Regions from separate parts of the Exiguobacterium sp. H66 genome, predicted to be linked through region 3. Evidence: riboswitches for the same ligand, from Rfam matches in the RefSeq annotation. Region 3 holds a riboswitch; each other region holds the start of a gene.
The links. Region 3 has a riboswitch for thiamine pyrophosphate ahead of KNP88_RS10115 (thiamine phosphate synthase). Riboswitches for the same ligand answer to the same signal wherever they lie in the genome.

Region 1: it holds a riboswitch for thiamine pyrophosphate, as region 3 does, so the genes downstream of both, thiT (energy-coupled thiamine transporter ThiT) here and KNP88_RS10115 (thiamine phosphate synthase) in region 3, are expected to answer to the same signal.
Region 2: it holds a riboswitch for thiamine pyrophosphate, as region 3 does, so the genes downstream of both, KNP88_RS00195 (ECF transporter S component) here and KNP88_RS10115 (thiamine phosphate synthase) in region 3, are expected to answer to the same signal.

What each region holds. Positions count from the first base shown of each region.
Region 1 is NZ_JACSMQ010000001.1:347,795-351,073, forward strand. Features, by position in the region: gene KNP88_RS01805 (amino acid permease) at 1-161, shown strand, start outside; gene KNP88_RS01810 (thiamine diphosphokinase) at 379-978, opposite strand; gene thiT (energy-coupled thiamine transporter ThiT) at 981-1,541, opposite strand; TPP riboswitch at 1,606-1,712, opposite strand; gene rpe (ribulose-phosphate 3-epimerase) at 1,733-2,389, opposite strand; gene rsgA (ribosome small subunit-dependent GTPase A) at 2,391-3,279, opposite strand, start outside.
Region 2 is NZ_JACSMQ010000001.1:30,377-33,655, reverse strand. Features, by position in the region: gene KNP88_RS00205 (DEAD/DEAH box helicase) at 1-479, shown strand, start outside; gene KNP88_RS00200 (50S ribosomal protein L25/general stress protein Ctc) at 819-1,457, shown strand; TPP riboswitch at 1,549-1,647, shown strand; gene KNP88_RS00195 (ECF transporter S component) at 1,747-2,325, shown strand; gene KNP88_RS00190 (ABC transporter ATP-binding protein) at 2,322-3,279, shown strand, end outside.
Region 3 is NZ_JACSMQ010000005.1:150,063-153,341, reverse strand. Features, by position in the region: gene KNP88_RS10125 (OsmC family protein) at 174-599, shown strand; gene nagZ (beta-N-acetylhexosaminidase) at 596-1,825, shown strand; TPP riboswitch at 1,892-1,994, shown strand; gene KNP88_RS10115 (thiamine phosphate synthase) at 2,084-2,674, shown strand; gene KNP88_RS10110 (NAD(P)/FAD-dependent oxidoreductase) at 2,671-3,279, shown strand, end outside.

The sequences.
Region 1 (3,279 bases), on a different contig from region 3:
TCAGTTTAGGTTTTCAAGCCGATCAACGCGTCGCCTTATATCTCGGCGTCCCTTTCTTCCTACTGACATGGGCGAGTTACCATCTCTTCGTCAAAGGGAAACATATCGCTGCCAAAAGCGAACAACAGGCAGCCAGTTCGACACTTCACGACAATCGGTAACTTGTTATCGGACCCTGGATACACCGGGTTAATCTCAAACAGGCGGCTAACTAAATAAGCTGCTAAAAAATCAAAGCGCCGATGATTCCGTTTCACATACGGAGTCATCGGCGTTTGCCATACCTATCTTTTTGTTCATGACGTCATGACGTGTACTTGAAGAACGCATGTCCCGATCGCTTCAGCGGGATATGATGGAGTCGCGTCTATCACGTTTTTATTTTTCGTGCGTGCGCAGGACGAGAACTTCCCCTTCGACGACCGTCACTTGCGCAACACCAACCCACTCATTGCTGACCGTTAGCGAACCACCGACCGGAACAGGATGCTCCGTCAAAGGGTATTTGACGCCGCGTAACGTCAAGTTCGACGGGACAAGGGGAATGAATGACAGGTAATGATACCCTTCAGACGCGAGTTCGTACTGACCGGTTTTCCAGTACCGGACATCCTCACGTTTCGTCACGAGTCGTGCTGTCGGGAATTGTTTTAACAAATAGACGTTCTGTAGCGTCATGTCGAGCCGACCACCCGTCGCACCAAAGATGAGTAGTTCAGCACCTGCAGCCTGTTCGGTAGCGTAACGTAACGCTAGTTCTAAGTCCGTTTCATCTTTTTCTGCCGGATGAAGCAATCCACCATCCGGAACGTATCCGAGCGAATCAAAGTCACCAATTGCCACATCAAAATCAAGTCCTTGCTCCACTAATGTCGCAATCCCGCCGTCAACACCGATAATCATCGTCTTGTCTTTCACGAATGGTGCGAGCGTCGGGACGTCTTCTGCCGGTCCTGCCGCAACGATTAAAACTCTCATCTTTAAATACCGCGAGCGGAGTAACGTAAAAGACGTGGTGCTGTCGTAAACAAAATACCTGCAACGACCCCACATAAAACATACGACGGAGCCATATACGTCGCGTTATAAATGAACGAGTATGGAACGACAGGTCCTTTGGCATACTCTGCAAAAAAGACGATTCCACTGATGACATGACAGATGTAACGTAGACCTGCACCTAACAAGGTCGCAAACAAGACAATCGTCATGAGACGCTTTTTTTGACCTTCTGTTGCTGCTTTTTTGACTTGGCCTGCAAACACTCCACTCAAACCGACGACACCATATGCAAGCGTATAGTCAAGCAGCGGTTGGACGACCGTCAAGACTTGCGGAGCGAACATCAATTGAATCGTTCCGACGAGCGCACCCGTGATGACACCACCAACGACGCCGTGACGAAAGGCCATGACGAAAATCGGTAACATCGCTAAGCTGATGGATCCGCCTTGTGGCATTTTGAACGGAATCAATAAATCAAATACAACACCGAGACTCGCGAAAATCGCAATCTCCATTAACATTTGTAATCGTTTCATACTGTGTTCCTCCTAAAAATAAAATAATGATGACAACAAAAAGGCAGTACGACGGACGCCGTACTGCCTGCGTGCGCCACATCCCTACGTCCGTCTGAACGGAACAGGTTCGAAGGGTTAAAGTCTACTCACTTCTCTCAGCCGCTTGACGCGACACCCCTTGCGGTCAAAATTTAATTGTCTTGGCTCTATTATACGTGAGCCGCGTTTCGAATACTAGTGATGGCTTCTGCATAGTCTGGTGCATTGTAGATTGCAGAACCTGCGACAAGGACGTTTGCCCCATTGTCGATACACAGTTTTGCCGTTTCCGCGTTGACACCACCATCGATTTCAATTTCGAACGTCAAACCGCGCTCTGCTTTGATCATCGCTAATTGCTTCAGCTTCGTCATGACGCTCGGCAAGAAAGCTTGTCCGCCAAATCCTGGATTGACCGTCATCAACAAGACCATGTCGACTTCTTCTAGGACATGTTCAATCGTCGACAGTGACGTGTGTGGATTCAGCACGACGCCGGCCTTTGCTCCAGCCCCTTTAATTTGTTGCAAGACACGATGGACATGATTCGTCGCTTCGACATGGAAGGTGACGATATCCGCTCCTGCCGCTACAAACGCTTCGACGAAGTTTTCTGGTCGATCGATCATTAAATGAACGTCAAGGACCATGTCCGTCTTTTGACGAAGACTACTGAGGACGGGTAGACCAAATGAAATGTTCGGGACGAACTGGCCGTCCATGACGTCGAAATGGATGTAATCTGCTCCTGCCGCCTCGACAGCTTTAACGTCTCGTTCTAGGTTGGCGAAATCTGCTGATAAAATAGATGGTGCGATTTTAATCATTTCAATACCTCCGCGCTCGATTCTTGATTTCCTCTACAAACATACCATAATTCGTATAGCGTGAGGACATGATTTCTTCTGCCTCAACTGATTTTTTGACAGCACATCCTGGTTCGTTTAAATGCAGGCAACCACGGTATTTGCACGTATCTTGCCGTGCGACGAATTCCGGAAAACACCAACGTAATTCTTCGATTTCCATCTCGTGTGGAAAATCGAGGTTCGAAAACCCTGGCGTATCAGCAATCAAGCCCTCTGCAAGCGGAATTAACGTCACATGACGCGTCGTATGTCGTCCGCGTCCGAGCGATTTCGAGATGTGACTCGTCTCGAGATCGAGCGTCGCATCGAGCGCATTCAACAATGAACTTTTTCCGACTCCCGACTGTCCCGCGAGCACACTCGTTTTTTCTTTGAGTAGCGGACGGACTTCCTCTACCCCTTCTAGCGTCTCACTCGACGTCTCAATCACCTGATAACCGATTTGTCGGTAACCGGCAATCGCCGTCCGGACTTCTGCTTCTGCTGTTCCTTGCAACAAATCCATCTTCGTCAAGATAATAATGGGTTGAATCTCTTTTGCTTCGATTAAGACTAAAAACCGATCGAGCAAATGGGCTGAAAAGTCCGGTTCTGCTGCTGAGACGACAAGCAACGCTTGATCGATGTTTGCGACCGGTGGACGAACCAGGAAATTTTGCCGTTCCTTCACTTCTAAAATGTATCCAGTTTCGCTTTCGATATGCAATACGACCTCATCTCCTACAACAGGACTGATACCACGTTTTCGGAAGTTTCCCCGAGCGCGCGATCGCACCTCGCCCTGCGTCGTCATGACATCATAAAACCCACCTTGTAGACGAATGATCGTCCCGTCCCGATTTTCTTCG
Region 2 (3,279 bases), on a different contig from region 3:
CCTTGATTCAAGAAAAACGGGCAGCAGGCAAACGGATCTTAATTTTTTCACAGTTTACGAAAATGCTCGATTTGATTCGGAACGACCTGCATGAGTTGCACCTCCCTCATTTCGAACTGCGCGGGGATACACCGATTGCGGAGCGTCTCGAACGCTGCGACCGTTTTAATGCAGGCGAAGTCGATCTGTTTTTGATTTCACTGAAGGCGGGCGGCACCGGACTGAACCTGGCGACGGCGGATACCGTCATCTTATATGACAGTTGGTGGAATCCGGCTGTCGAACAGCAAGCGGCTGACCGGGCACACCGAATGGGACAAACACAGACGGTCGAAGTCATCAAGTTAATCACGAAAGGGACGATCGAAGAAAAAATCATCGAGCTGCAGGAGCGGAAAGCGACACTCGTGACGGACATACTTGAACAACCGGCGTCACTTGCGTTATCGGTCGATGAGATGGTTCAATTGCTTGAATAAGAGGAAAGGCACCGATTTCTTTACATGATGTAAACCGTTGCTGCTCTAGGGAGAACAGGTTTCTGGCTATCGTTTTTTCGCCGGTTGATGTTTAGCTTTTAATGTTACGGGGGTATAACTATCATAGCACCGCATCAGCGAGTTGCTTTTACAACCACATGTTTCTCAATATCAGCGTAATGACCTGGGAGAGAAATGCTAACCATTCACTTCGATCTTCATTTTTATGAAATCAATTTGAAATAGCATTCGATGCACTGTCTTGATCCGGAACGATTCGTTCCACTCCTTTCTTCATTACCTTTTGAGGGCTATACCAAATTCAAGGGGGAAATGAACATGTCAGTAACATTAAAAGTAGAAGAACGCGAAGTACGCCCACGCTCACTTAGAAAGCAATTACGTCATGAAGGAAAAGCTCTTGGTGTCGTGTATGGTTACAAAGTGGAAAGTACACCGATTGCCTTTGACGAAAAAGCATTGATCAAAGTCGTTCGTGAACATGGTGAGAATGCACTTGTTGCACTTCAAATCGGTGGTAAAAAAGTCAACACACTGATCAACAAACTCGATATGGATATCTTCACACCAACAATCAAGCACGTTGAATTCATCGCTGTTAAAATGGATGAAGAAACAGAAGTCGAAACAGATATCGTCCTCGTCGGCGAAGCGGCTGGTGCAAAACTTGGTGGATATCTTTCACAAACACTCTTTAAAGTAACAGTTGCAGCTACACCAGATAAATTACCGGAACGCGTCGAAGTCGATGTGACAAATCTTAACCTCGGTGATTCTCTATCGGTTTCGGATTTACCGGAAGAAAAAGAATACCGTATCGTTACGGAAGGTGACATTCAAGTCGTTGCCGTCGTCGAATCGACACTTGAAGCGGATCTCGAAGAAGCAGATGCTGAAGAACCAGCTGAAGCGACAGAAGAAGTTTCTACTGAAGAACAAACGGAAGAAAAAGAATAATTTTTCTTACCCTCCCCTCGCGGAGGGTTTTTTTATCTGTATTGACAACTGTCAGTAGAGTCGGTACAGTAAATAGCGTACACATTATATGCACATCCACTAGGGGAGCCCATTGGCTGAGACGATTCACTTCGGACCCTTTGAACCTGATCTAGTTCATACTAGCGTAGGAAAGTGGAGCGGTAATTCGTTCAATTTTTCTGCATGTTTGCAGATTCAGCGACCGCTCTCTTTCATAGAGGGCGGTCTTTTTGTTTGTCTGGTGGTTGTGCCAAAGGGAGATAGGAACATGAACAGTTGGAAAATGAAAGAAATCATCGTCATGATGATGTTGTCGGTTGCTTGCGGGGTACTTTACTTAGGGTGGTCGACATTGTGGTTACCGATTTCCGCGATCTTCGGACCGGTCGGATCGAACTGGATGTTCGGGATTTGGGTCATCGCGAGTCCGCTTGTCGCCTACATCATTCAAAAGCCCGGGGCAGCACTGATTGCAGAAGTCGTCGCCGCGGCTGTCGAATTATTCACGGGGAGTCACTTCGGATTATCGGCCTTATTGATTGGTTTCGCTCAAGGAATCGGTGCCGAAATCGCTTTTGCCCTCTTCGGATACCGGAAGTTCAACACAATGACGTTAGTTCTATCCGGAATGTTCGCCGCAATCGGCAGTATGGTCTATAGTCTTGTCGTCAATGGTTTCGCCTACTATACGACGACGACACTTCTGTTGACGTTTTCCCTTCAACTCGTCAGCGGTGCATTACTCGGCGGATTACTTGCGAAAGTCATCGTCGATGCGCTCGTCAAGACAGGGACGTTGAACGGTTATGCGATCGGGCGTAAGCGGCGGAAGCCGGATGCGGCATGATTCATTGTAACGACTTGTCTGTCCGCTATCCGGGGCAACATGACAACGTCCTGCACCACGTGACGGTGACGCTACACGAAGGGGAAACGACGTTGCTCGTCGGACCGAGCGGCAGTGGGAAAACGACGTTTTTACATGTTCTCGCCGGTTTATTACCTGACGCGATTGAAGCCGATGTCAGCGGCCACTGCAAAACGAACGGGACGGTCGGAATCCTTTTTCAAAATCCGGACGATCAGTTCTGCATGCAGACCGTCGGAGCGGAAGTTGCCTTTAGTCTTGAAAATCGTTCAGTCGACCGCAGTCAGATGGATGATCGGATTGACGCCGCACTGGCACGTGTCGGCCTGGATGTGCCGCTGACGACACCGATTATGCAACTGTCAGGAGGGATGAAACAACGACTCGCCCTCGCCTGCGTCCTAGCGCTTGAGCCGGATATTCTATTGCTTGACGAACCGACGGCGCAACTCGATCCGGCAGGACATCGGGTTTTGATGCAGCTGATTGAGGAACTCCATCACGACCGGACGTTGACGCTCGTTCTGATTGAACATCAGCTTGACCGCTGTGTGACGTTCAGTGACCGGGTGCTCGTCTTCGATCACGGCGGAACGATTTTACGCGATGGTCCGCCGCTTGATGTCTTCGGTCAGCATCGCGATGAACTTGAACGACGCGGCATTGCGACACCGCTCCTCTACCCGTATGAACTGGAAACCGTGCCCCCCGCTTCTTCCCAGGCGGGGCGGTTACGAAAAGTGACTAACATCCGTCCTCCGGTTCGGCACGACAATACGTTCGCGCTGACGCGTACCGCGTTAGGACGCCGTAAGCAAGTGATTGTCGACGACCTGTCGCTTGCAACACACGGCGGAGAGTGGATCATGGTTGTCGGATCGAATGGTGCCGGGAAAAGCACGTTGCTCGAAACACTGGCGAAATTGATTCCGG
Region 3 (3,279 bases):
GAAACTATCGTTTTTCAGAATAGCATGATTCGCGTGTCAGGTGAACGGGAATCGGATGGAAACGGAAAAGAAGAATTATTTTGAATAGCATGTCAATTTTCTTCAGGCAAGACTACGCTATAATGAAGGAGAGCGAAGCGAACCGAACTAAAAATCGAAAGGTAGTGAGGGAAATGCAAGCGACGATTACATGGAATCACAAGATGGGCTTTAGCGGCATGACGGAGTCCGGACATCAACTGGCAATGGATGCAGCACCTGAAAATAACGGGGAGAACGGCGCCCCGCGACCAACCGAGTTGTTGTTGCACGCGGTCGCCGGGTGTACGGGGATGGACATCGTCTCAATCTTAGAAAAAATGCGCTTGCCGTTAACCTCGTTTGAGATGGACATCGAAGGCGAGCGGGCGACGGAACACCCGCGCCGCTTTACGACGATCTCGATTCATTATCGTCTCGAAGGCGACTTGCCGGACGATAAAGTCCGTCGGGCCGTCTCGTTATCAAAAGACAAATACTGTTCCGTCTCGAAATCACTGAATGCTGAAATTGAAGTCTATTATTCAATCAATGGCGTCCGAAACGAGGAACCGCTTTGAAACCGATTTACGTGCTTTTAACGGCTTGCTTTTTGACGGCATGCGCGAGTGAACCGCCCCAAACCGAGACGAAACCGGAACCGAAGACGAGTCAGCAACAGCCGGTCGCTGACGAACCGACGGCTGCCGACCAGGCGGAGCAAGACATCAAACGTCAGCTCGCCAAACTCTCGACTGCTGAAAAGGTCGATCAATTGCTGTATATCGGGATCAGCGGGACAACGTTATCGGACGCGGACCGAAGTCTGTTAAGCGATCACGCGCTGGGCGGTGTCCTGTTACTCGGAGGCAATATCACGTCAGACGCCCAGCTAAAAACCTTGACGGCAGCGATTGAGGACGCACAAGCCGCCGAACCGCTCGCGTTCCTCGGTTTCGATGAAGAAGGAGGACGGGTCAGTCGTGTCCCGGATCAAGCGTTTCATTTACCTCCGAGTTTGACGCTCGGTCAGAAAAACGATCCGGCATTGATGCAAAAGACCGGACAGGCATTTGGTGCGATGTCACGGTTTTATGGATTTAATATGGATTTTGCCCCGGTTCTTGATGTCAACAGTAATCCGGCGAACCCGATCATCGGTGACCGGGCACTCAGTGCTGAGCCGGATGACGTCGCCCGGCTCGGTGTCCCGTTAATGCAGGGAATTAAGTCGGAAGACGTCGTGCCGGTCATCAAACATTTTCCCGGACACGGGGATACGACCGTCGATTCGCATGTCGGCTTACCGACCGTGACGAAGACGAAAGCGCAACTCGAGCAACTGGAACTCGTCCCGTTCAAAGCGGCAATCGATGCCGGAGCGGAGATGGTGATGGTCGCACACATTTTATTTCCGGCGCTCGACCCAGACAATCCGTCGTCGTTATCAGAGCCGGTCATGCAACAGCTGTTGCGTGAAGAGTTGAAGTTCGATGGCGTCATCGTGACGGACGACCTCGTAATGGGCGCGATCACGAAACAATATGGTCTCGCCCAAGCTGCGCGCCTCGCCCTCGAACGTGGTGCCGACATGGCGATGTTCTCGCAAGCCGGTGCTTACACGGATGTTCATGCGGCGATCATGCAGGGAATCAAGGACAAGTCACTATCACGGGCTGACCTCGACGCGAAAGTGACACGTGTCTTACGATTAAAACAAACGTATGATTTAGCAGACACGAAGCTGATTCCAACGCGTGAACAATTGACGGAACAGGTCAAAACGGTCACGGATCGGCTGAACTGACAAGTCAGACTAGAAATCAAGCGAGCGGTCATGGTAGACTACGAATGAACCAACCAACACTAAATAGTTCTACACTAGGGGAGTCTCGCAGCAGACTGAGACGGAAATATCCGGACCCTTTGAACCTGATCTAGTTCGTACTAGCGGAGGGAAGTGGCTTCTGATTATCATCCTGTCTCGGGTCTTACCTAGACATTTTTCGGACCACTCCATCATGTTCATGGGGTGGTCCTTTTTGTGTAGCAAGGAGGAGAAGGTATGCGTCCGAAGTTACATATTGTGACGACCGGGACAAAAGAGCTGACACATCTTCTAGAAGTCTTGCCGGCTGTTGTGCCTTATGTCGACATGATTCATATCCGGGAACCGGGTTGGTCGGCGGACCGACTCGTCCAATTGATCGAGGCGCTAGTATGCGCCGGTGTTCCACGTGAAAAACTAATCGTCCATGACCGGCTCGATGTCGCCCTCGTGACGAAGGCAAGTGTCCAGTTGACATCACGCAGTATTCCCGTCGCTGTCGTGCGGCGTCAATTCAGCGAGCTACAGATCGGCCGATCAATCCACTCCTTGACGGAAGCGCTTGAGACGGGCAGCGACTTCGTCATGTATGGTCATGTCTTTGCGACGGCGTCAAAACAGGACGTCGCTCCGCGCGGACTAGCGGCACTCGCGCAAATCGTCACATTTTCAAAAGTCCCCGTCATCGCGATTGGCGGGATTCAGCCGGAGAATGTCGCGGGTGTCCTTGCGACCGGCGTTGCTAGCATCGCTGTGATGTCAGGGATTCTCGGTCAGGCAAATCCGGTCGAAGCAGTCCGGTCGTATCGCGAGGTGCTTGATCAATGAAAGCAACAGAGACGTTAATCGTCGGCGCAGGCGTAATCGGTTTGACACTCGCCTACGAATTGCTCAAACGAGGACAACCGGTACGCGTGCTTGAGCAAAATCGTTCCGGTGAAGGAGCGACGCGGGCAGCAGCCGGCATGCTTGCGACGGATCATGAACTGATTCCTGCCTTACATCAACTGGCAGCAGCGAGTCGACAGCTTTATCCCGACCTCGTCCGTGAGCTGTTTAATGAGACCGGCATTGATAGTGGCTATAAAGAAAATCCCTTTCGGTTGATTCGGGGGCACGAGGAATTTCAATTTGCATCCGTCGGTCAAATCGATCCCGTCCAGTTGACGCGTTCGCTCCGTCACGCGATTAAAGCCCGCGGAGGTGTGATTGAAGAACAGACAACGGTCACGGGACTGCTCCGGTCAGGGGCGACCGTCGTCGGCGTTGCGACGAGTAACGGTAAGCGCGAAGCCAGTAACGTCGTGGTCGCAAGCGGTCGGGGATCAGAAGCGTTACTCGCGACGAGCGGTGTCAGCATCGCGACCATCCCAGTCAAAGGAGAGTGCCTCGCCGTCCGGCTTCCGGGGCATGTCTTGACGGAGACGTTGTTT